DNA from 4 places in the Paenibacillus tianjinensis genome. Region 4 is predicted to be linked to each of the others. Evidence: riboswitches for the same ligand, from Rfam matches in the RefSeq annotation. Region 4 holds a riboswitch; each other region holds the start of a gene.
What was found. A riboswitch is a leader RNA that binds a small molecule or an ion and turns the genes downstream of it on or off. The one in region 4 is predicted to bind cyclic di-AMP.
Positions count from the first base shown of each region.

Region 1: linked by a shared signal. The riboswitch ahead of JRJ22_RS02060 (hypothetical protein) and the one ahead of JRJ22_RS12715 (NfeD family membrane protein) in region 4 are both predicted to bind cyclic di-AMP.
Region 2: linked by a shared signal. The riboswitch ahead of JRJ22_RS00505 (C40 family peptidase) and the one ahead of JRJ22_RS12715 (NfeD family membrane protein) in region 4 are both predicted to bind cyclic di-AMP.
Region 3: linked by a shared signal. The riboswitch ahead of JRJ22_RS08700 (KamA family radical SAM protein) and the one ahead of JRJ22_RS12715 (NfeD family membrane protein) in region 4 are both predicted to bind cyclic di-AMP.

Region 1 covers NZ_CP070969.1:469,177-474,916, reverse strand. Annotated here, with positions in the region: gene JRJ22_RS02085 (MerR family transcriptional regulator) at 1-264, opposite strand, end outside; gene ytxJ (bacillithiol system redox-active protein YtxJ) at 428-754, shown strand; gene JRJ22_RS02075 (glutaredoxin family protein) at 751-990, shown strand; gene JRJ22_RS02070 (VOC family protein) at 1,021-1,422, shown strand; cyclic di-AMP (ydaO/yuaA leader) riboswitch at 1,715-1,882, shown strand; gene JRJ22_RS02060 (hypothetical protein) at 2,047-2,499, shown strand; gene JRJ22_RS02055 (hypothetical protein) at 2,559-2,810, opposite strand; gene JRJ22_RS02050 (hypothetical protein) at 2,955-3,149, opposite strand; gene JRJ22_RS02045 (ABC transporter permease) at 3,162-4,445, opposite strand; gene JRJ22_RS02040 (ABC transporter ATP-binding protein) at 4,438-5,340, opposite strand; gene JRJ22_RS02035 (ABC transporter ATP-binding protein) at 5,344-5,740, opposite strand, start outside.
Region 2 covers NZ_CP070969.1:99,949-105,688, forward strand. Annotated here, with positions in the region: gene motA (flagellar motor stator protein MotA) at 1-104, opposite strand, end outside; gene JRJ22_RS00480 (hypothetical protein) at 311-604, shown strand; gene JRJ22_RS00485 (4a-hydroxytetrahydrobiopterin dehydratase) at 841-1,128, shown strand; gene JRJ22_RS00490 (c-type cytochrome) at 1,217-1,573, opposite strand; gene JRJ22_RS00495 (GNAT family N-acetyltransferase) at 1,701-2,186, opposite strand; gene JRJ22_RS00500 (C40 family peptidase) at 2,448-2,939, opposite strand; cyclic di-AMP (ydaO/yuaA leader) riboswitch at 2,945-3,089, opposite strand; gene JRJ22_RS00505 (C40 family peptidase) at 3,473-3,901, opposite strand; cyclic di-AMP (ydaO/yuaA leader) riboswitch at 3,974-4,112, opposite strand; gene JRJ22_RS00510 (hypothetical protein) at 4,347-5,144, opposite strand; gene JRJ22_RS00515 (M1 family metallopeptidase) at 5,189-5,740, opposite strand, start outside.
Region 3 covers NZ_CP070969.1:2,026,879-2,032,618, reverse strand. Annotated here, with positions in the region: gene JRJ22_RS08710 (mannitol-1-phosphate 5-dehydrogenase) at 1-393, opposite strand, end outside; gene JRJ22_RS08705 (HAD family hydrolase) at 449-1,120, opposite strand; cyclic di-AMP (ydaO/yuaA leader) riboswitch at 1,545-1,687, shown strand; gene JRJ22_RS08700 (KamA family radical SAM protein) at 1,824-2,975, shown strand; gene JRJ22_RS08695 (DUF421 domain-containing protein) at 2,985-3,560, opposite strand; gene JRJ22_RS08690 (spore germination protein) at 3,772-5,388, shown strand; gene JRJ22_RS08685 (Ger(x)C family spore germination protein) at 5,401-5,740, shown strand, end outside.
Region 4 covers NZ_CP070969.1:2,866,274-2,872,013, reverse strand. Annotated here, with positions in the region: gene JRJ22_RS12720 (flotillin family protein) at 1-1,237, opposite strand, end outside; gene JRJ22_RS12715 (NfeD family membrane protein) at 1,259-1,777, opposite strand; cyclic di-AMP (ydaO/yuaA leader) riboswitch at 1,959-2,146, opposite strand; gene JRJ22_RS12710 (P-loop nucleotide/nucleoside kinase family protein) at 2,460-3,056, shown strand; gene JRJ22_RS12705 (AraC family transcriptional regulator) at 3,137-3,964, opposite strand; gene JRJ22_RS12700 (beta-galactosidase, LacZ type) at 4,067-5,740, shown strand, end outside.

The sequences.
Region 1 (5,740 bases), 2.4 Mb from region 4:
CAGCTTGCTGCGGTAGAGCGGCATCACCTCTGCACAGAAGGCCTCTTTATTCTTCAGTACACAATGCAGAAATCCGGCAATCTCCTCTGTCGACAGCCCCAGATTCAAATACAGCTTAATCGTCTCCACCGTTTCGACGGCCAGCGGCGAATACTCACGGTAGCCGTTGGCCTCCCGGAGCGGTGTAAGCAATCCTTGACGCTCATAATATCGCAGGGAACGGACACTGACACCGGTCCGCGCTGCAAGTTCACCTATTTTCATGGCATTCTCCCCGGGGTTCATGAGAAATGGTCTGCTTCCAGTATAAACCCTGACACCAGTGTCAGGGTCAAGGCTTTTATTTCGCTGGATTTTTTGCTTTAATTTTGAACTATGCTACAATCTTAATTACAAAAATATAGAATCCCAGGAGGGCGATTTACCGATGTCTATTCAACAACTCCATACGCTGGATGAACTGCACCAATATGTCGGGCAACCCGGCAAAAAACTGCTTTTTAAACACAGCACAACCTGCCCGATCAGCGCCAAAGCCAACGAAGAGTTTCTGGCCTTTGCACAGAGCTCCGATACACCGGCAGCTATTGTTCATGTGATTGAAGACCGTCCGGTCTCGAACCAGATTGCTGAAGAATTCGGCATCAAACACGAATCTCCGCAAATTTTCCTGCTTGAAGACGGAGAAGTCCGCTGGAACACCTCCCACTGGAAAATCACCCGTGATGCCATCAAGGAGGCCGTAAGCAAATGAGCCAGTCTGTCATTGTCTACTCTACCTCCGGCTGCAGCGACTGCAATCAGGTAAAACAGCTGCTCACAGAACAAGGCATTCCGTTCGAAGTGCGTGATGTTATGACCAGTACAGTCTATCAGGAGGAAGTAGAGAAGCTCGGCTTCATGGGAGTACCTGTCACTGTATCCGGAGAATATGCGGTCAAAGGCTTCAACCTTCCTGAGCTTAAGGAACTTATTGCTGCAGCGAAATAAATTCATGAATCATTCCAGGAGGCTACAGCCATGTCACAGGAGATCTGGATTAACCTGCCGGTTAAGGATGTTGAGAGGTCAACTGCCTTTTTCAACGAGATTGGATTCCATGCGGTGAGCGTCGGTAACGAGAGATCCAAGCTTGTCATAGGCCAAACGACGATTCTGCTGTTCCCGGATGCGGCGTTTGAGAAATTTACAGGTTCAACAATCGCAGATACTTCCCATAGCGCAGAAGTCATCTTTTCCATTGGTGCTAACAGCAGAGAAGAAGTAGATGCCTTTATTCAAAAAGTAGAGTTTGCCGGTGGAAATATCTTCGGTAAGCCGGGTGAAGTGGACGGGTGGATGTACGGCGCAGGCTTTGCCGACCTGGACGGTCACCGCTGGAACCTGCTGTACATAGATGAGAGCAAAATGCCAAAACGCTAATATGAAAACGCCGGTCACCTGCTTAAGGTCACCGGCGTTTTTATCTCCCTATGAACTTATATTTTTCTAGGTTCAATTTTCGCACTCTGCTGCCTTTTTCCAGTAAAAATCAAAAGATGACGCCTGAGCGAGAAAATGACCAGATAAACGCTGATAAATAGTCTTTTCGGCTAGAGCAGCCTTGTTTCCGCCGCAATTCCCTGCTAATCGGCAATTAGAGAATCCCTTTGCTTTTTTACAAAGCCATGCCGGAAAGAGTATGATTCGTGTTGAATCGATTCGCAAAAATAATGATATTCGAACGCTGAATTCCCGCCCAGCGGGAAACGGGGGAACCATCCGGCTGATAAGGCCATGGGGTGAATCCTGAGGAGACTGCGACTCCCGCATTCTCACCAGGTAGGGCGACTCTCACCGCCCGAATCCTGCAGCTAACCTCGTAAGTGTATAGAGAGAGCCCCTTGATTCCGCCACGTTTTGGCATCAGGCCTGTTTCCGCCTGTATCCGGACCGCAGCAGAGGTTCTCCTCTGCCTGCGGTTTTTGCGCACCGCTATACATTTAAGTTAGACCCTGTAATTCTCTGTCTTGTCCATCTCTTTAATCCAGGAAGGAACGTGCTGACATGCCTGACCTTTTATCCTCGCAGCTGGCCGCTGCCGCCGGATTTGAGCAATATATCCGGGAGTACAGCGGAGGTGTCCTTGCGCTCAGCTCCATTCTGCTCGGGAAGGGCAGTGAAGCAGAGCGGGTGACGGCCGGAACCTTCAACAAGCTGTATGAGCCTTATTGCAAAGGAAAGCTCAAAGCTGCCGACTTTCCGGTAGAAGCCTACCGGGAGTGCATCCTGCAATGCGCAAAATCCGCGAAAAACCGGAATCTGCGCACCTCTAAAGAGTTGTCGTGGGACGATCAGCTTGTAAAAGCCCTATGGTATGGACTGCTGCTTCCGCTGCCCGAAATCGGCAAAATTCTCGGCAAGAGCCTGCCGGTGCTGAAAGCTCAGCTCAGGCAGGTGCGTGAGCACAATGCAGGGCAAAAGCCGCTGAGATCACAGGCTAATTTGTCTATTGTGTAAATGGCGCGCCTGTTCTTCTCACCAATAAAGCCGCAGCAATCCGCTGCGGCTTTATTGGCTTACTTGCCCTTACTGTTGCCCTTACTGTTGCCTTTACTCTTGCTCTTGCCTTTGTTTATCTCTTTGCCCTTACTATTACCACTCTTGGCAAACCGTAAAAAAGCCATCAGGCATCCCAGAATTCCAAGACCAAGCAGCAGAGTCTGCAGCGCCCCCAGCAGTGTTGAGCCTTCGGGCCTAAGCATACTGCTTACTATGATCAGTACAATGGAGACCGTGACCAGCACGGGGGTTTTTATGTTTAATTTCAAAATCACCACTCCTTACTATTAAGGTACACTATAAACGGCCGAATCACCAGTTTTAGTGAGTCCCTTAGCCGCGCGCAAAAAAGGCACCTCCGCATCAACTGCGGAGGTGCCTTTAAATAGCTGTCCCTGAAACGATTTTCTAGCCTAATGGCTGCGCTTGTAATACTTGCCAAAGAATACGATCGCCATCAGCATTCCGGTAATGCCTATACCTGTCAGAAGCCCTTGCGTAAAATCCATCAGATTCGACCCGCTATCTGGAACAAGTCTGCTGGATGTTAGCGAGAAGAAAGATGTTATAAACAGCAGCGCTAAGTTTTGTTGTTGTTTTTTATCCATAATTCCCACTCCTTAAATTTTGTAAGCCTTCATTGCTTTTCTAATCTCTTTGATACTAGGTCGTTTACCATACATCAGGACACCTGTGCGGTAGATTTTGGCGGCCAGCCAGCCTAACAGGAAGATAGTGACCAGCAGAATAACCAGTGAAACTGCGATTTCCCATACGGCCACATCTCCGACACCGATCCGCAGCAGCATGCTGAGCGGTGATGTGAACGGTACGTAGCTGGCGATCTTTATCAGCAGTGTGTCCGGTGCAGAAACGCTGAAGGTCGGAATATAGTAGTTCACAAAACCCAGCATCATCACCGGCATGCTTGCCTGGCCCAGCTCCTCGGTACGGCTCACGATCGAGCCTACAGCGGCATACATCAGCGCATACAGGAAGAAGCCCAGAATATACAGGATAAGGCCGTAAACCAGAATACCTACATTCAATTGACTTAAGTCAAGATCGAAATCCGTAAGAATCCCCGAGTTATGCGGCAGCATCAGGTTCGCCGCAATGCTCGCGGCAATGATCGCAATCTGCAGCAGCCCGACCAGGAACACCCCCAGCACCTTGCCGAACATCTGGCTCAGCGGTGAAGCGCTCGTAATCAGAATTTCCATAATGCGCGAACTCTTCTCTGCTGTGACCTCAGCGGCAATCATATTACCGGTCAGCATAATCGACAAGAAGAAGAGCATCAGCAGTACATAGACAATCACATAATTGATCGCAGGTGCAGACTCATCCTGACCGCCGCCAGTCCCGCTTCCTCCGCCGATCTGCTGCGTATCTATCGTGACCGGCGTGAATATGGCGGCCACCTCCTGCTGTGTCAGCTTACCCTCCGTAATCAGCTGCGTATTGACTTGCTGCAGGGCAGCTTGCAGATAGCTCTGGATATCTCCGTCCAGCTCTCCTTCATTGCTGTGGTATGTGACCGGAGGTACGCCTGCGCCCGCAGCAGTGCCGAAGGTGAGATAACCCTTAATGTCGCCTTCCTTGAGTCCCTTTTGAAGAGCCGCGTCCTCTGCAGATGCATAGGACTCCAGCGTTACCTGGGTCTCGGAGTCTTCGGGCGCCGTATAAGCCAGCAGCAGTTCCGATACCGGGTTTCCGGATTCCGTAACAACTCCGATGCGTGCAGCACCGGCTTCGTCGTCGCCGCTAAACTTGTCGATAAAATAAGGAATGTTCATACCGATGGTAATCAGAAGCACGATGATCAGCGTTGTGATCGTAAAAGATTTAGTCCGCGCCTTATTTTTGAAGGTAAATGCGATAATCGGTCCCAGCTTATTCATTGGATTCACCCACCGCTCTGATAAAGATTTGGTTTAGCGTCGGTTCCTTGATTTCGAAATGTTCAACTTCACCGGCAAGCAGGGCGTGCTGTAATATCCGCTGCGCTGCTCCAATCTCACTGATCGCCAGCACATAGCCCCGCTCCTGCCGCTGCACTGCGGTTACCCCGGCGATTCCCTCCAGCCCGGAGACTTCTCCAACCGTCCGCAGGAATACCTCCTCGCGCGGATAGCCCTTTTTAATCTCGCGGATATCTCCTTGAACCACTGTATTGGAACGGTCAAGAATTGTAATATTCCGGCACAGCTCTTCGACATGCTCCATGCGGTGGGTAGAGAACAGGATACTCGTCCCCTGGTCGCGCATCTCTCTAACGGTGTCTTTTAACAGCTCCACATTCACCGGGTCCAGTCCGCTGAAAGCTTCATCGAGGATAAGAATTTGCGGTTTATGTACAACGGCAGCGATGAAACCCATTTTTTGCTGATTGCCCTTGGAGAGTTCTTCGATCTTCTTGTTGTAATATTCCGGCACTTCAAAGCGGTCCAGCCAGTAACGCAGACTCTTCTCCGCATCGCCTGCAGCCATGCCGCGCAGCCGGGCCAGATAGATGATCTGTTCGCTCACTTTTACCTTCGGGTACAGGCCGCGTTCTTCCGGCAGATAGCCCATCAGATGCTGCAGCTCGCTGCTGAACGGCTTGCCGTTATAGATAATCTTCCCCTCATCGGGATAAATCAGACCAAGCACCATGCGCATTGTTGTGGTTTTGCCGGCGCCGTTGGCCCCCAGCAGCCCATAAATTTCGCCTTGCTCCACCTTCAGGTTAATTCTGTTTACTGCCGTTTTATCACCATATTGCTTCACTACCTGTTCCAGCTTCAAAGCTTCCATTCGTTAGTCCCCTCTCTTCTGGTCAATCAGGATCGGATGATGCCCTTGTGTCCATAAGCTGAGTATTTCATCCAGTTCAAGTGCCCGGCTCTTAATAACCTTTACGCCCAATTGCTGGATGCGTTTCTCATTTTGATGAAATTTCTGGGTAATAAATGAAACCATTCCAGATTGCCCCCAGGTAAAATTCAGAGCATCCGGCAATTCTGCCGCCAAATGCTGCAGTTCTTCCTCATCTGCAGCATTTACCCATACCTCATTCCAGGAGCCGAAGAGACTGTCCTTCTCGGCCATGCCGAGCAGCTGCCCATGGTGCATAAGCACAATATAATCCGCCAGCCTCCGTACTTCCTCGATGATGTGGGTGCAGATCAGCACCGTTGCATTACTCTCATCCATA
Region 2 (5,740 bases), 2.8 Mb from region 4:
GCTGCGGGAGTGTTCAAGCTTGCAAGCGGAGCACCCTTGAGCACCATCCCATAAAGGACTGCAATCAGACCAAAGACCAAACCAAGTATTGTTGAAATTTCCATTTATGCACCTCGTCCATGAGAATTAAGAAGTGATCCGTTTATAGCCGCATATATCATCCGTGAACAGCGGCGGGACACCCTGTGTGTAATAAAATCACGTATATTCTTATTTATCGTCAGCATTCCCTTTTTTGTGAAGTCATTTTTTCGGCTATAATGGGTAAGGTAAGTTATTATTCATCTGTGGAGAAAACGGAGTGATAGATGTGGGTGTTAAGCACGGAAGAGATTACAGCGAGATTTTAAATGAACTGACGGAAGCCGTTGGGCGTATTTCGGACGGGTATCTATTCTTTGAAATGGAGCCGGACGAATGGCAGGAGCTGCCGCAGGAATCGAAGATGGAAGTATGGGAAGCACTGGCAGAGGATCTGTTTTATGCGCTTGGCAATGAGCCTATGATTCAGGTGGGCAGCGGTGTTGTGATCTACGATAAGGAGACGCACCGGATCAACATTTTGCTTGGTGAGGAAGACTTGGCTTCGGTAGTTCTTGTCTAGAACGGATGCAGCGCAGGCAGCAAGTTTGCCCGGCGGCTGCAGCACGTGGTAAAATTGAGGCTAACGAGTGCTATTTGCCGGGAATTGAGAATACATTAAACCGAAAAAAAGCCTTCATCCTGGCGCATCCCTTGGTCTTTTAGAAGCTGAGGGATGTTTTGTTTAAGGCTTCATAGAGTAGGTAAAGAACTGGGCTGTATGGACTTTACTGCTAATTTAGTAAGGGAGGAAGCAAATTGCAATTTACAGAGGAAGAACTGCGTGAGCAGATAAGTAAGCTGGAGGGGTGGAAGCTGGAGCAGGAGGTTGTGGTGCGCAAATATATGTTCAACGAATATATGAAGGGCATTGCCTTTGTGGATGAAGTAGCCGCCATATCTGAGGCCTTCGATCATCATCCGCATATTACCATTGACTACAAGACTGTGATCCTGCGCTTATCGGCAAAAGAAGAGAGCGGCCTCGGAGCGCTTGATTTCCGCCAGGCCCATGAATTTAATGAAGCCTTTGAGAAAAACCGCTAGGACACTGTTCAATATATTGCATATAAAAATGCCCGTGCTTGCGGATAATCCGTTTATCCTCACACGGGCATTTTGTATAGTGGGCCAGTTACTTCTTCTCTGCAAGCCATAGGGCGACGTTTGCGATTTCCTCAGGAGCCAGCTTATCCTTAAAGGAAGGCATTTGCCCACGTCCCTTGGAGACGATACTGTAGATGCCTTCAGCATCGTGTTCGCTGCCCTCATGCTGCAGACTCGGTCCTACATTACCCTGAAGCTGATCGCCATGGCAAGAAATACAATTGGCTGTAACGATTGCTTCTGCACTTGCGGCATCCAGTGTGACTTGCGGCATCGTCGGCTTACTTTCTTCTGCGACCTCTGCTTTGCCTGGCAGTGTGAACAAGAGCACTACCGCAAAGGCGCAGGCGGCGAAAAACAAACCGCTCATGATCCATTTCTGCATCTCCATCCGTCCCCTCCATGTAAGCTGCTTTCTTCATTATACCGAATGGTAAAGCGTTGTCATAGAGTTTGTGTCAAAAAAAGGAACGATTTTCGTTGCATAATTTAAAAGTTACCTGTATTTAGTGTTATTTATCATAGACCATGCAATAAAAGGGCCTATCGCCACTTGGAGTGCGGCGTTCATACGTGTCGGTGATGGTGAAGCCGCATTTCTGGTATGTTCGAATAGCCCGCTGGTTCCAGGTCAACACCTCCAGATCGATTTCCCGTTCCGGGTAACGCTTCAGGGCAGCCTGCACAATGGCTTCCATGAACAAATGGCCCATTCCGCGACCGCACAAGTCCGGCCGCATGCCGATGCCGAGCCTGACCACACCCTCCATCGGGAACAGCTGTGCGAAGCCGCAAAGGTCTCCTTGCTCGTTCACTACGGATACATACTGTTGACTGCGCAAAACCGGATCTCCGAATTCAATACCGAGCGCCTGCATTTGCTCCCAGGGCATCCATCCGTAGATATTATAGGGCGGCTTATAAATCCACTCACAGATATTCTCGGCATGGCTGGGTTCCATAGGAACAACATGAAAGGTAACAGGGGAACTGATCATAATGGCACAGGCCTCCTTTCAAGAGGACAATACTCTATCCATATACTTAATTATATACAAAACAGGCCCCAGTCAACTCAGCTATTTTTCAAAAACAGGAGAAACTTGACAAACCCAAAAAAATATTTTATGAAATGGCGAAAATTGAGGGGAATAGGTGTTTTACAGATGAGGGGAGGGGTAAATATTTTTATAGACAAAAAAAAGGCCTTCCCCAAGATTTCGGCAAAAATCCTGGAAAAGCGCCTCTCTCATAACCCTTTATTGCACATCATCATTATCTTGTGAATCTGTTGCTACAGTCTGATAAGCATCCGTGCTCATGATGCGTTTGGCGCCAACGTAGCGGTTGACGTAGTAACTGTCACTCAGCGAGCTGATAGTTACACCTTTAGAAGATGAAGCATGTGCGAATTTGCCGTCACCGACATAAATGCCTACATGGGATACGCCACGGCCGCTTGTATTAAAGAATACAAGATCGCCTTCCCGCAGATTGTCACGGGAGATGGCAGTGCCCATCTGGTATTGGGAGCCGGATTGATGCGGCAGGTTAATGCCGATCTTGTCAAATACGTACATGGTAAATCCGGAGCAATCAAAGCCGTTTGTCGATACACCGCCGGATACGTATTTAGTTCCGATGGCTTTGTCGATGACTTTATCCATTTTGGAATCGGCGAAAGCGCTTCCTGCTCCAATGGTAAGAATGATAGAAAAACTTAATAATGCGGCTGCTAACTTCTTCTTCAAAAGTAAATACCCCTTCCAAATGCCTACGAGGTTAGCTTAAGGGTTCGGTTGAAGGTCCCCTATGACCCCTCTGTGAATAGGAGGTCAATTCACCCAAAAATTGGTTCCCCCGTTTCCCTTATGAAGAAGGGAACTCGGCATGACTGTTGATTAGGATTAGCTGATCAATCAATATGACAAAACTTTTGTAAAACCCATTTGAATAATTACAAAAATGTTACTATAAGTTCACTGCGATAATTGTAACAAAGACAGAGCCAGTTGGCAATCACTTAAAACATATTAATGCATATTATTTGCACTTTTTAAGAGTCATATCTGCTAAAAAGGGCGCATATTTACGCCCGGCGTAAGCTATTTCTCTGAATAGGTTGGAATTTTAAGTAAAAAGGTGTTTCATGGACCCCGAATCGGTGTAAAAGGTAGAATAAGGAAATAAAAAAGGAAAGACCCGGAAATGATTACGGCAATAATCAGCTTCCGGGCCTGTATAAGTTACATTTAGTTGTTAGAGGCGAAATTGAGGAGAAGGATCAATCGTAAGCGACAGCCTGGTAAGCTGTTGTGCTCATTACACGTTTGGCCCCAACGTAGCGGTTGGCCCAGTAAGAATTGCTCATCGAAGTGATAGTAACACCACGGGAACTGGATGATTGTGCAAACTTCCCGTTTCCGACATAAATGCCGACATGGGATACCCCACTGCCCAAGGTATTGAAGAATACAAGGTCACCGGAACGGAGATTACTCTTGGAAACGGCGGTTCCTACGCTGAATTGTGCTTTAGAAGTGCGCGGCAAGGTAAGGCCGACGCTCTTAAATACGTATTTGGTGAATCCAGAACAATCAAAGCCGGCAGTGCTTGTGCCCCCGGTTTTATACGACGTTCCCAGCGTTTTTGTAATCACGGTATCCATTTTGGAGTCGGCAAATGCGCTTCCTGCCCCCAGTGTGAATACCATCACAAGACCTAGCGCTGCTGCGGTGCATTTCTTCTTAAGATTGGTGCGGAAAAAATTGTGACTTGTCAAAAGATGTACTCCTTCCAAGGCCTGCGAGGTTAGCTTAAGGATTCGGTAGAAGGTTCCCCTATGACCCCTCTAAAGCGAGATCAATTCACCCAAAATATGGTTCCCCCACTTCCCGGTGCTGGGAATTTGGCGATTTATGCACCAGAACAGTGACTGCGTATCGACAATGTTAAAGTGATTAAGGTACATACAGTTAGTCAAAATAGTTTCAAAAGATTACAAAGTTGTTACCAGTGGTACAGGCATCATTGTATCAGAGGTTTTATGTTTTTGCAAATCCCCCGAATCTCCGCTGAACTCCCCATTAACGGGCAAAAGAGTCACACCCCTGTGTCAGGGATAGTGACTCTTTTAATATGCCGTTTTAACAGCTGAATTATTGTGGGAATGTTTTACTGCTCCAGAGGTGGTATTGTGCGGCAATTCCCCACATTTTGAACAGCGTAGAGGGGAGCGGCGAGAATTGCCGGAACAGCAGGGCTGACATACCGGGGCACAGCAATGAAGTTGCAAAACCCAGCAAAAGGGTAACCAGTCCGCCGGAACCAAGGAGGAGGGAAGCGCCGGTAGAGGGAAGCAGCACCTTCAGACAAGCCAGCACTGCGGAGAACATGCCGGTTCCGGCGGTGTAGCCGAACTGCATGTACAACAGAACTATGCGGATGCAGTATAGATAGAGCAGCCAGGCAAGCAGGTACGGAACCAGCCTCAGCAGCAGCTTATAGTCAAAAATACCGCTTAACAGCAGCGTGTACATTTTGGGCAACAGCCAATAGAGCGGCAGCGCTGAGAGAAACCATTCGGACAGGCTGAACACCAGAACCGGTAGCCCGTAAAGCTTCATACCGGGGAAAAAGAACAGTCCTCGTTCTCCTTTACGCTCCTGATGCAGCTCATGCAGCAGCCCGGCACGGATGAACGGGGAGAGCAGCAGCCGCAGCGCGGATAATGCCAATAGCATCCAGAGCCAGCGCTGGACACCGGGATCGCTGCTGAGCGCGAACTGCCCCTCGATATAATACAGCAGCCTCCCGATACCGCTGCCTCCGGCGTGGATATCAGGATAACGCAGAAGCACCGGGATGATAGCTGACCTGATGAACCTGTACAAAAAATAGCCCCAGAGCAGCCGGTAGATAAATAGCAGAATCAGAATATAAAATTGCTCCTTCATGCTGAGCCAGCCGCGGGATATCGCACTTTTCACAATCCTTCACCTCACCAGACAAGAGTTCCGAGCAGAGTTTCAAGCAGTTTGGTTGATACTAGCGTCCAGCGGGAGAGTGTCTTCGGCGCAAGCTCCGCCAGCATGAAATTATTAAGGTGCTTGCTCTCCAGCAGAATGGAGTGGTCAGGATCAATCTCTACGGACATAAGAGGCGCTTTGTAGGTTAGCTGAAAATTGGCCGCCTTCTGCCCGCCATTCCAAATTTTCCTTACCGTGTATCCGTCCGAAAAGGTGAATTTGATGGGTACATCACCATACTGGCTGCCTTTGTTACTCACCTTTACCATGATTTTATAGCGGCCGTTTTCTCCCTCTGCGCTACTCTTGGCGATGCTGGTCTTTATATGGTCCACAGAGAAATCAGGAGACCCGCCGCTGTAAACATATTGGTCGAAATAAGCCTGCCATGATTTTTTCGTTACTTTCTCTACGATCTTTTGGAAATCCTCAGTAGAAGGGTGATGAAACCTGTACTTGCGGGCATACGCCAGCATTATAGCGTCCATGGTTTTGGTTCCGGTCTGCCGTTCGATATCCTTAAG
Region 3 (5,740 bases), 840 kb from region 4:
GGATTCCTTTAATCTCCTGCTGCTCTTAATCCCATTCTCGCAGGCAAACACATGAAGCGGTTTAGGATTATCGCTTTTAAGTCTGAGCTCTATTCCCCTGGCTATTGAACTGGCGATATCCTTGAGTGCCAATATTCCCACTGCCGTTGTTACAATTTCAGCCTCCGCTATAGCTTTTGCCACATCATCAGCTTCCCCTATATGAATCGCTGTTACATTACTCACTATAAAACTGTCCCGGTCCTCATTGGCCAAAGTCACTTGATATTGACCACGCTTCTGCAGTTGAGTGATTTGTTTCTTATTCCGTCCGACAAAACAAACCTTGTAGCCTGATTTCGACAGCATTGGACCAATAAACCCTCTGCCAATATTTCCAGCGCCAAAATGCACTGCTCTCAATAAGGCGTCCCCCTTGTATTAAGATTCGTTTCGGTTTCAGCGTTCTTTAACCAGTTTTCTGGAAGCAGCGACGGGTAAGGACATGATCAAAATCGAGGTGACTTAAGCTTTCTATGATGTGATGCGAGGGTTCAAACTCCAGGAAACTTGTAATATTATTGGGGATAACGACACAGTTCATCCCCGCTGCTGCGGCTGCCTTAGACCCATTCGGTGAATCTTCAATAGCCACAGCCTCATCAGGCATAATCCCCAGACAAGTTAAAGCCTGATTGTATAATTCAGGGTCCGGTTTCACATTTTCAACATGATCCGACGTCCGTATACACTCGAAATAATGCCGGATCCCCAATTGATCCAGATATTTCTCCACCCATTCCATAGATGAGCTGGACGCCAGCCCCATACGCAACCCAACTTCTTTGGCTGAATCCAAATAATACTGGATTCCCGGACGTATCGTCTCAAGCTCCATAAGTTTACTATGTCTCTGCTGAACAGCTCTTTTGAAATCCTCCTTGTCGATAGGAAGCTTCAAATCTGTCATAAGATATTCGTACGGATTAAAGGTGTTTAAACTGGTTCCGATACAGGTGGAGTACTGTTCAAGCGTCAATTCTACTCCATGCTCTTCGTAAGCCTCACTAAATGCCGTGTACCAAGCCGTTTCGGTGTCGATAATCGTTCCATCAAAATCAAATATGATACCCTTGATCAAACTCAATCATCTCCCTCAGTTTTAGTTGGTTGGGTTAGAATATCTTACGCAAAACAGGGGCGAAGTTCTACAAAAGGCCGGTTTTGCTGGCTTTTGCTTATAAAAACCATAACAAAGGATTTCCAAATACGTCAAGCGCGGCAGAAAGCTTTACATGATATGAAAGCGCTTGCAGTGATGTTAAATTGGCAGTCTACTGACGGAACGAACAAGCTGTTTCGGCATTCCCTTAACTGTCTCTGTAAGAACGTGAAACCCTTGGGACAGCAGGATTTACGCAATTACCGAACAGAAACGCAACTGCCTGGAATTATTTCTCTGTCCCAGGTGGACGAGAGTAACCAGAAAAAAATTTTTTGAGCTCAAAAAATAAGCGATTAAAAGGTGCGGGAATACTTTTGACATTTCAAAGCAACATGGGTATACTTTACCTACGCTTAATTTCCAGAATTTACAGCTGGAAAGCGGGGGAACCAGTCAATTGGGGCGAATCATTCAAATTAGAGTGTAGGGTACCATCTTACCCGAGTCCGTCAGCTAACCTCGTCAGTAGTGGATGGGTCTGCTTTTTTGTAACTTACATCACAGAGACCCTTTTCTAAGGGTCTCTTTTTGTGCTGTTTTGACCCTGCTGGCAGCAGTTAGGCTATTGATACCAAGGCTCCCTCCTTCTCACACAAATGAGATTAAAGGAGAGATTTATTTGGAAAAGGTAAGGTACATAACGGATATCAATAAGATTGAGATGATCTCTGGGCCGGAAAAGGAGAGACTTAAGGTAGTCACGGACAAATTTGTATTTCGAGTGAATGATTACTATCTTTCACTGATTGATTGGGACAATCCGGAAGACCCTATTCGAAAGCTCGTGATTCCGGGTGAAGGTGAACTAACGGAGTACGGGCGCTGGGACGCCTCAGATGAGGATACAAATTATGTTGTGCCCGGATGCCAGCATAAATACAAGACCACAGCTCTCCTAATCGTATCCGAAGTCTGCGGGGCTTACTGCCGGTATTGCTTCCGTAAGCGTTTATTCCGTAATGATGTCAAAGAAGCAGTGTCCGATGTTTCGCCAGGTCTGGAGTATATCGCTAACCATCCGGAGATAAACAATGTGCTTCTTACCGGCGGAGACAGTTTAATCCTCTCCACCCCCAAACTTCGTTCAATCATTGAGAGATTAAGAGCCATTGATCATGTAAAAATTATCCGTCTCGGTTCCAAAATCCCCGTATATAATCCAATGCGTATATCCGAGGACAATGAACTGCTCGAGCTAATCCGGTCCCACTCCACCAAAGACAGACGGATATATGTGATGGCTCATATTAATCACCCCCGGGAAATTACAGAAGAAGCAAAAAGAGCCTTTTCAGCCCTCCATAATGCTGGCGCAATTGTCGTCAATCAGACACCGATCCTTAAAGGCATTAATGATAATCCTGTTGTTTTGGGAGAACTCCTGGACCGGCTTTCCTGGGCAGGTGTTACCCCTTATTACTTTTTTATTAACCGTCCGGTCGCCGGCAACCGGGAATTTGTACTGCCGCTTGCCCGTGTTTATCAAATTGTAGAAGAAGCTAAGGCAAGAACCTCTGGACTAGGTAAAAGAGTACGGTTATCTATGAGCCATTCCTCCGGCAAAATAGAAATTCTGGCAATTGACCAGGGCAAGGCGTATCTCAAATACCATCAGTCAAGAGATCAAAAATACGGCAAGTTCATGATTCTGGATTGTCCCGATGATGCAGAATGGTTCGATGACCTTCCAGGAAATGAACAGCATTGGAGCAAACCAGCAAGAAAAAACGTGGAAAGTGTTATTACTGTCGCTTGTCAGAAACCGACCTAAAAACTGCCACTACTGCAGGGTTGAGTCCACCCCGCTCTCATGGTGGTCTTGAATCACTTCTTTGAATAGAGGGCCCTGTTCCTTCTTGTCTTGCGGCTTCAAGCCAAGCATACGTTCCAATTCCCCGATCGTCACTGGCTTGGCATGCCGCATCAGTTCGTATCCTAATTGGCCGTTGGGTTCAAGGGTAGCGGTTTTGACATCTTTGAAACTCGAAATCCCCTGCTCTCTAAGCCTTATTTCAAGTTGGTCTACTGACATGCGGATAGCGCGGAGATTATGTACATTTATTTGTCCGTTCTCAATAACGGTCTTTGATTTGCCGCTTAGTAATTTCTCAAGCCAATTATATTTTAATTGTAAATATTCAATCAGGAGTAATGACAAAATAAATACCGTGGCAGAGCCAACAGCTTTCCATAATTCATGATTCGCAATGGGTTGAACTATTGTAGTACCGATTGAGATCATAATTACTGTCGTGGCTATGCTCATTTGTGAAATTGATTTTCTGCCCGCAATTCTCAGAAGGATTATACCTACTACCACTAGAAAAGCCGATTTCCATATCCAATCCAGATCCATCACATAGTCCTCCTGTAATGCCGATTTTCATCTAGTATGTTAGGCATATAAGTTTCCTATTCATATTTCTTCCTATAAATTTCCCTGAGCCGCTCTGTTTTTCCCCTTTGGAGGGGGCGGCTCTTTGTGCTGGACAATCTGTTGAGGAATAAATTTAATCATTTTGAACAAATTATCCATATCATTTATCTTGGAATGGAGTGATTAGCAGATGCTTGGCCGGTGGTTTAAAAGGGTTTTTTCACAGCAAAAACAGCAGAGTCAGAAGATCGAAAAATCCAAGAAGCAGCCGGAGGTTCATTCTATTAATCCCTCTTTAGCTCATACGCTCCTCTTACTTAAAGATCAATTCGGCCAAAGTCCTGACTTTACCGTCCGTACCCTATCCGGGCAACCGGCAGACCCATCCGGGATGGCGGTCTGTTACTTCGAAGGATTAATTGATCAGAAATTATTGACAAGCTTATTCGAAGGTTTAATCCGTGAAGATTCTGACCACACTCAAAGCAAAACTAACCCTAATCAGATCGCTTCCCGTTTACTGGAAAAGCTTCCTTCCGGAAACATTCAAATCATCCGTACGGAAGATCAGCTCTTTACCGAAGTCCTTTCCGGCAGCGCAGTGATTATTATGAATAATTGTCCGTTTTCGCTAGCCGTTATGATCTCTGGAGGGGCCAGACGCAGCGTGGAAGAACCCTCATCCCAAACCGTAGTCAGGGGCCCAAAAGAAGGGTTCACCGAAGATATCACAACTAACATAGCATTAGTCCGGAGAAAAATTAGATCCCCTAAGCTTAAATTCGAAACTCACGATATCGGTCAATTAACTCATACCACAGTAGTTTTAGCCTATATTCAGGATGTTGCTAACCCGGATGTTGTGGAAGAAATCACTCAAAGACTGAAGTCCATTGATACCGACAGCATACTTGAAAGCGGCTATATCGAAGAGTTTATCCAAGATGCACCCTTGTCTCCCTTTCCTATGATCATTGACACAGAACGGCCTGATACCGTTGCCGGGAGCCTCTTGGATGGCCAGGTTGCAGTACTCGTGGATGGTACACCCTTTGCTCTAATTGCACCAGTCACCTTTTTTAATTTTTTCCAAACACCTGAAGATTACTATCAGCGGTACGATATATCAACTTTTCTGCGTTGTCTGCGGTTAGTGGCTTTCCTCGTTTCTCTGCTCCTTCCTTCTTTATATATTGCCCTGACTACATTCCAGCAGGAGATGATTCCTACTACGCTACTGATCTCACTTACAGCACAAAGGGAAGGAACGCCTTTTCCCGCTTTGGTAGAAACACTCCTTATGGAAGTTACATTTGAAGTGATTCGTGAAGCCGGGATAAGAATGCCAAGGGTCGTTGGCCCGGCGATATCGATTGTGGGTGCCCTGGTCATCGGACAAGCCGCGGTCGAAGCTGGACTTGTCTCCGCTGCGATTGTTATCGTGGTCTCTTTTACGGCTATCTCAAATTTTGTAATTCCTTATTTCAGTATGTCTTCAGCCATCCGGCTCCTTCGCTTTGTCCTCATGTTTCTGGCGGGTTTTCTTGGATTATTCGGAATTTTGGCAGGATTGATCCCTCTTTTAGCCCATCTGCTCTCACTGAAATCGTTTGGGATCGATTACTTAATGCCTTACAGTCCTTTTTTTAAATCAAATATGAAGGATTTAGTCATTCGGGCTCCATGGTGGGCAATGAAAACCAGACCTAATGTGAAATCCAGCAAAAATAGAATCAGACAAGCCCCTCACCAGTATCCAAAGGGGACCAGCAATAGACTGGACAATATGAAAGAGTCAGAACAATAAGAGGTGATCCAAATGCGTTGTTTTAGGTTTATTCTTCTGCTATCCATTCTTGTATTACTGGGCACTGGATGCGGAAACCGAACAGAGCTGAATGAACTAGGCATCACTGCGGCAACAGGTTTTGACGGTGGAACTGGAGATTGGACCGTTACCTTCCAAATTATTAACCCATCGGCACTCTCCAATAGCAGCGGGGCCTCAGGCGCCGGCGGTTCACAATCTCCGGTTCATACCTTCAGCACGCACGGTAAAACCATAAGAGAAGCTGTGTCTGTAAGTAATCTGGAGAATCCAAGAAGACTGTATTTCGCACACAACAATGTTGTGCTGATCGGTAAAAAAACTGCCGAGC
Region 4 (5,740 bases):
AAGCGATTTTATCAGCCAGCTCTGGCAGAACCTTTAAGAATTCCACCGTGAGCGCGGCTTGCGTGAACTGTTTATACGCTTCCGCTTTCTTCTCTAGTGCCCCTGCTTCGGCCGCACCGGCCAGTTGAACAATCTCAGCGTTTGCTTTCCCCTTCGCAAGTTCTGCTTCCGCTGTTGCCAGCCCGCGTCTGGTCGTTGTGGCAGCCTCTGCTTCGGCCTCAAGAATTTGCCGCTGCTTGGCCGCTTCCGCTCTCATAATCGTTGCCTGGTTTTCCGCCTGAGCAGGCTTAATCACCGTTGCCTCCAGCTCCTTCTGTCTCAGCTCAACTTCGATTTCCCGGACGGTCCGGTTGGCTTCCGCTTCCATCTGCGTAATTTTGACCTGTTCTGTAACCAGCGACTGCTTGATTTTATTCTGCTGCAATTCATACGCAAGATCCGCCTGCGCCTTCTTCACTTCCGTCTCCAGCTTAAAGTCCGCCTGCTTAATGTTCAGATCCTTCTCAAACAAGGATTCTTTGGCGCGGGCAGCAGTTTCCGCTTCAATGGTCGCCTGATGCGCATTGGCTTTGGCAATGGAAGATTCTTTCTCCGCCTCGGCCTGCTTGATCTGGATGTCACGTTCCGCTTCCGCTTTGGCAATGCTTGCATCACGGCGGATGCGCTCAATTTCCGGAACGCCCATATTGTCGATATACCCTTTGTCGTCGGTAATTTTCTTAATAGTGAAGCTGACCACTTCCAGTCCCATCTTGTCGAGGTCTTCCGAGCAGGTTTCCCGCATCTTACTGTTGATTTCGTCAGGTGTCTTTAGAATCGATTCAACCGTTAATTGTCCGATCAAGCCGCGTAAATGCCCTTCCACCGAATGCAGGATTATCGTCTCGCGGTCTTCTTCCGGCCGGTCGATAAACTGCTCACTGGCCGTCAGAATAGCAGTAGGGTCACTTTTGATCTTAATCTGGGCCACTGCCTCCAAGTTGAGCTTGATGCCTTGCCGGGAGAACATCGCCTGCGCTGGGATGACATCAAAGCTCATCAGCATCATGGAGATAGTCTTGCTGTTCTGGAAGCCGGGGATGACGAATGTCCCTCCGCCCTGCACCACTCTCTTCCCGCCGAGGCCGAACACAATCATTGCCTGATTGGGCGGAACTTTTTTATAAGCGTTCACGATACTAAGTAGAGCCAGCAGGATTACAACAACAATAGCCGCGATTGTATAAAGAATTACCATTAGTTCGACACTCCCTGTTATTTATAATTGTTCAAATTCTCTCTCAAATAGAGTTACTGTTGCCATTCCTTTATCCACCTTCAAAATAATTACTCTGTCGCCTTTTGCAAGCTGCTGGCCGGCTTCTGCTCTCACCCCAAGGGAGCGCATCGTTCCGTGCAGCACATATTTCATTTCCCCAACCGCACCATCCATTGCAGGAATGCTGATGTATCCGAGCTGGCCCGCCTGTTCATAGTCCATTTCATTCATGCTGCTGTCATACCGGGTCATCACCCGGGCCAGCACTACATACATCAGACAGCCTAGCAGCAACGCAACCACGGTGGAGATCAGGACCACTGCAAGCATCGTCATCCCGCTGAACCGGGTAAACACATAACCCGTTCCGCCCCAGACCGTGACAAACACCATCAGCGGAAGTATGGGCACAAAGCCCGGACCTCCGGCATCACCGCCTCCCACATGCATGTGACCTGCCAGGCCATGCCCATGAAATCCGCCGCTGAGGAGGAGCAGTAGTCCTACCCAGAAGCACACGATAAATACAGTAATGATATTAATCCCACCTTTTAGCACTTCATATCGAATAATAGTATTTAATTTTGTTGTTATAAGAATTTTACTTCTCATACAGATCGACAATCCAACCTGTAGGCGCAGCAAAAAGACCACAGAAGCGGCAGGGCTCTCCGTGGTCGGTTAATCGATCATGGCGCTCATCCTCTCTCTTCGAGGCTTACGGGGTTAGCTGACGGATTCGGGCAGCGAGATTGCCCTACCCTGCCGGATATGCTAATCAGCACTCAGCAAGGATTCACCCCGGGGTGAACGGCAGCGGTCTGAGCGAACGCTGTCTTCACCATTGGTTCCCCCGTTCCCATTAACGGAATTCAGCCATTTGAGAACAGTTATAGTATTCGGTTGCTGATTTGAATCTTACGCCTGCGGCCGTTTAATGTAAAACCTTAAGTGTGGAAAAAAAAGACAGAGAATGCCGCCTCTTCACGAATGAAGGCGTATTCTTTAACTTCGCTCTTAAGCGGTCGATGATTTACTCATGATTACGCCGTTTCTCATAAGCTGTCCCGTCGGGCAATACAAGCTCCGCTATCATAAGCCCGATTCCCTCTCCTATTTTGATTACCAGCATACAGGTAAGTCATGTTACGATAGGGGAGCTGATAATCAACCCGACTCGTATAGTAAGGAGCCTACTGCAATGAACAAACTCGTCTTTTTCCTGGGTCCGGCAGGCGCCGGTAAAACCACATTAGCCAAGGCTGTCGCTTCCCGCCGTAAAGCCGCCTTTTTCGACATGGATATTTTATTGAGGCCTGCGGCAGATGCTATTATGACTATGCACGGACTAGATCCCACTGATAGGGACTCGGCAGAATATAAAAGACTGTGCCGCGACCTGGGGTACCGGATCACAATGGATGCCGCACTTGATAATCTTGGCCTGGACAGCGATGTTTTTGTGGTGGGCCCATTTACGAAGGAAGCGGCGAATCCCGGCTGGATTGAAAACGAGCTGAGCCGGATTGGCCTTACACTGCAGGAGGTTGAAGTCAAGGTCGTGCTGGTCACATTAGCTGACGAGGAGCTGTTCCGCGAGCGGATACAAGGCAGGCATTCCCCGCTGGATGACTGGAAGTTCCGGAATTGGGAGGTCTTCCGCTCTTCACTGGGCAGCCGTACGGTTACATGGCCGCTGCCCGAAGCAAACGTGGCGCTAATCGACAATTCGCATCCTGATCTAGCGGTCACTACTGAGCTCGTAGAGCAGTTTATCTATCAAGATGATGATGTATAAATCGAATCAAGAACATTCTACGGTGCAGTTTCAATCTGGGTAGGAGCATTTTTTATTGCCCTGGGTATTTTACAATTTATTTAATCCAAACCGTGCAGCTGCTTGAACTGCTCAGGCTTCATTCCGGTTAACCGTTTGAACACCGCGCAGAAGTAGCTCGCGTTCTCAAAACCTGTCAGCTGTGCGATTTCGTACAGTTTTTTTTCACGTTCCTGATACATCAATTGCTTGCTCCGGTTAATGCGCTGCTTATTGATATAGGTTACCGGCCGGTCATGAACCGTACGCTGAAACAGCCTGCACAAATATTGCGGAGAAACAGAGATTACCTCCGCCAGCTCCTTTAAGGTCAGTGTCCGGTGCAGATGAAGCTCAATATGCTCCAGCACCGGTTTGATCCGCTCAAGCTCATCCTCCTTATTCGGGGCAGGAGGCAGATTTCTTTTCAAATCCAGCAGCAGCGAGTACAGCAGCTTGGAACGTTCCATGTTCACTTCGAGATCGTTGCCACCCGGCAGCAGCAGCATTTCTTTAAGCGGAGCAAGAAGTTCAGCTTCCCTTAATCTCCAGATACCTGACTCGCGGATGCCCGCATACGACAGCATCCCCCCGGCCTCTCTCCCCTGAAACGATATCCAGGCCAGCTCCCACTCCCGGCTAACCGGTGTATAGGAATGCGGAATATCAGGAAAGGTAATGAATACATCTCCCGGGCCGACAATCTGCCGTTTATCTTTTATCGTCAGCTCGCCCTTGCCGTCCAAAATCTGATGCAGCTGATAATCCGGAAACCCTGCCGGACGTTCAGTCTCTTCCTGGTGTTCCCAATATCCGATCGTTGTAGCATACAGCGGCAGCTGAACCGTATCCTCTGTCCCGCAAAAAACCATCATGCTCTCCAAGTCCATTCACCTGTTTCATATATTGTTATTTCACTATAATATCCTTGTATATCTTATAGGCATTTGCCAATTTATAATATGAATATAACAATACAAGGAGATGTTAATGTGCGCAAGAAGCTTAACTACCAACCACCCGCCAACGGCTATCCTGAATGGAATAACAATCCCGAAATTTTTGAATTGAACCGCTTGCCGGCTCATTCGTCCATGATGTCCTACACGACCGCTCAGCAGGCATTGCATGGAGACAAAACAGCATCCCCTAATTATCAAACCCTTAATGGCAGCTGGAAGTTTGCCTTCGCGGAGACCCCTGAGCAGCGCATCAAGGATTTCTATAAATCAGATTACGATACCAGCAGCTGGGCTGAAATCCCTGTGCCCTCCCATTGGCAATTCCAGGGGTATGACTATCCGCAATATACCAATGTGCGTTATCCTTGGGCTGTTTCCGAGCCTGACCTGAAACCGCCGTTTGCTCCAACCGTGTATAATCCTGTAGGTTCGTACACCCGGACGTTTTCTGTGCCTGAAGCCTGGGAAGGCCAGCCTGTGTTCCTTAGCTTCCAGGGGGTCGAATCCGCATTTTATGTATGGGTGAACGGTGAACTTGTGGGGTATGGTGAAGATACTTTTACCCCGTCAGAATATGATATTACTGCTTACCTGCATGAAGGCGAGAATAAGCTTGCGGTTGAAGTCTACCGCTGGTGTGATGCCAGCTGGCTGGAGGATCAGGATTTCTGGCGGCTTAGCGGGATTTTTCGCGAGGTTTATTTATACACGACTCCTCAAGTCCACCTTACGGACTTTTCTGTAGTGACAGAGCTTGATCATGATTATGCAGATGCCGAACTGAAGGTGAAGCTGCAGCTTGAAAATTATTTCAACCATGAGCTTAGTCCTCATTCTGTTCAAGTCCAGCTCTTGGATGACCAAAAACAGCCAGTCTTTGAACAGCCGTTGTCGGCGGATATTACATTTGTTGATGGCGAGGTTCAGCAGCTTAAGCTGGCAGCACACATCGAACGCCCTAAGAAGTGGAGTGCGGAGAAGCCTTATTTATATACCCTGCTCATTACGGTTATGGACGATCAGAATCAACTGCAGGAAGCTGTAAGCTGTAAGGTTGGTTTCCGCACGTTTGAGATCAAAGACGGTCTGATGAAAATCAACGGCAAACGGATTGTGCTGAAAGGCACCAACCGCCATGAATTTTCCTGCGACACTGGCCGCGCCTTGTCCAAAGAAGATATGATCCGCGATATTCAGCTCATGAAATCCCATAATATCAATGCTGTACGGACTTCCCACTACCCTAACCAGTCTGTATGGTATGAGCTGTGCGATGAATACGGCCTCTATGTGATTGATGAGACAAACCTGGAGACACATGGTTCCTGGCGGTATGGCCAGCAGGAGCTTCATGATTACAATATTCCCGCTAGCAGACCGGAATGGCGTGCCAATGTCATCGACCGCTGCAATTCCATGATGCAAAGAGACAAGAATCATCCATCCGTGATCATATGGTCCCTGGGCAACGAATCCTTCGGGGGCGATAACTTCCTTGCCATGCATGATTACCTGAGAGAAGCCGATCCGACCCGGCCTGTTCACTATGAAGGCATTTTCCACTACAGACCATCAGAGGCAGCCAGCGATATCGAATCCACCATGTACATTAAACCGAACGAAGTGGAGCAGTATGCCAAAAACAACCCGCAAAAGCCTTATATTCTGTGCGAATACAGCCATGCGATGGGCAACTCGTGCGGC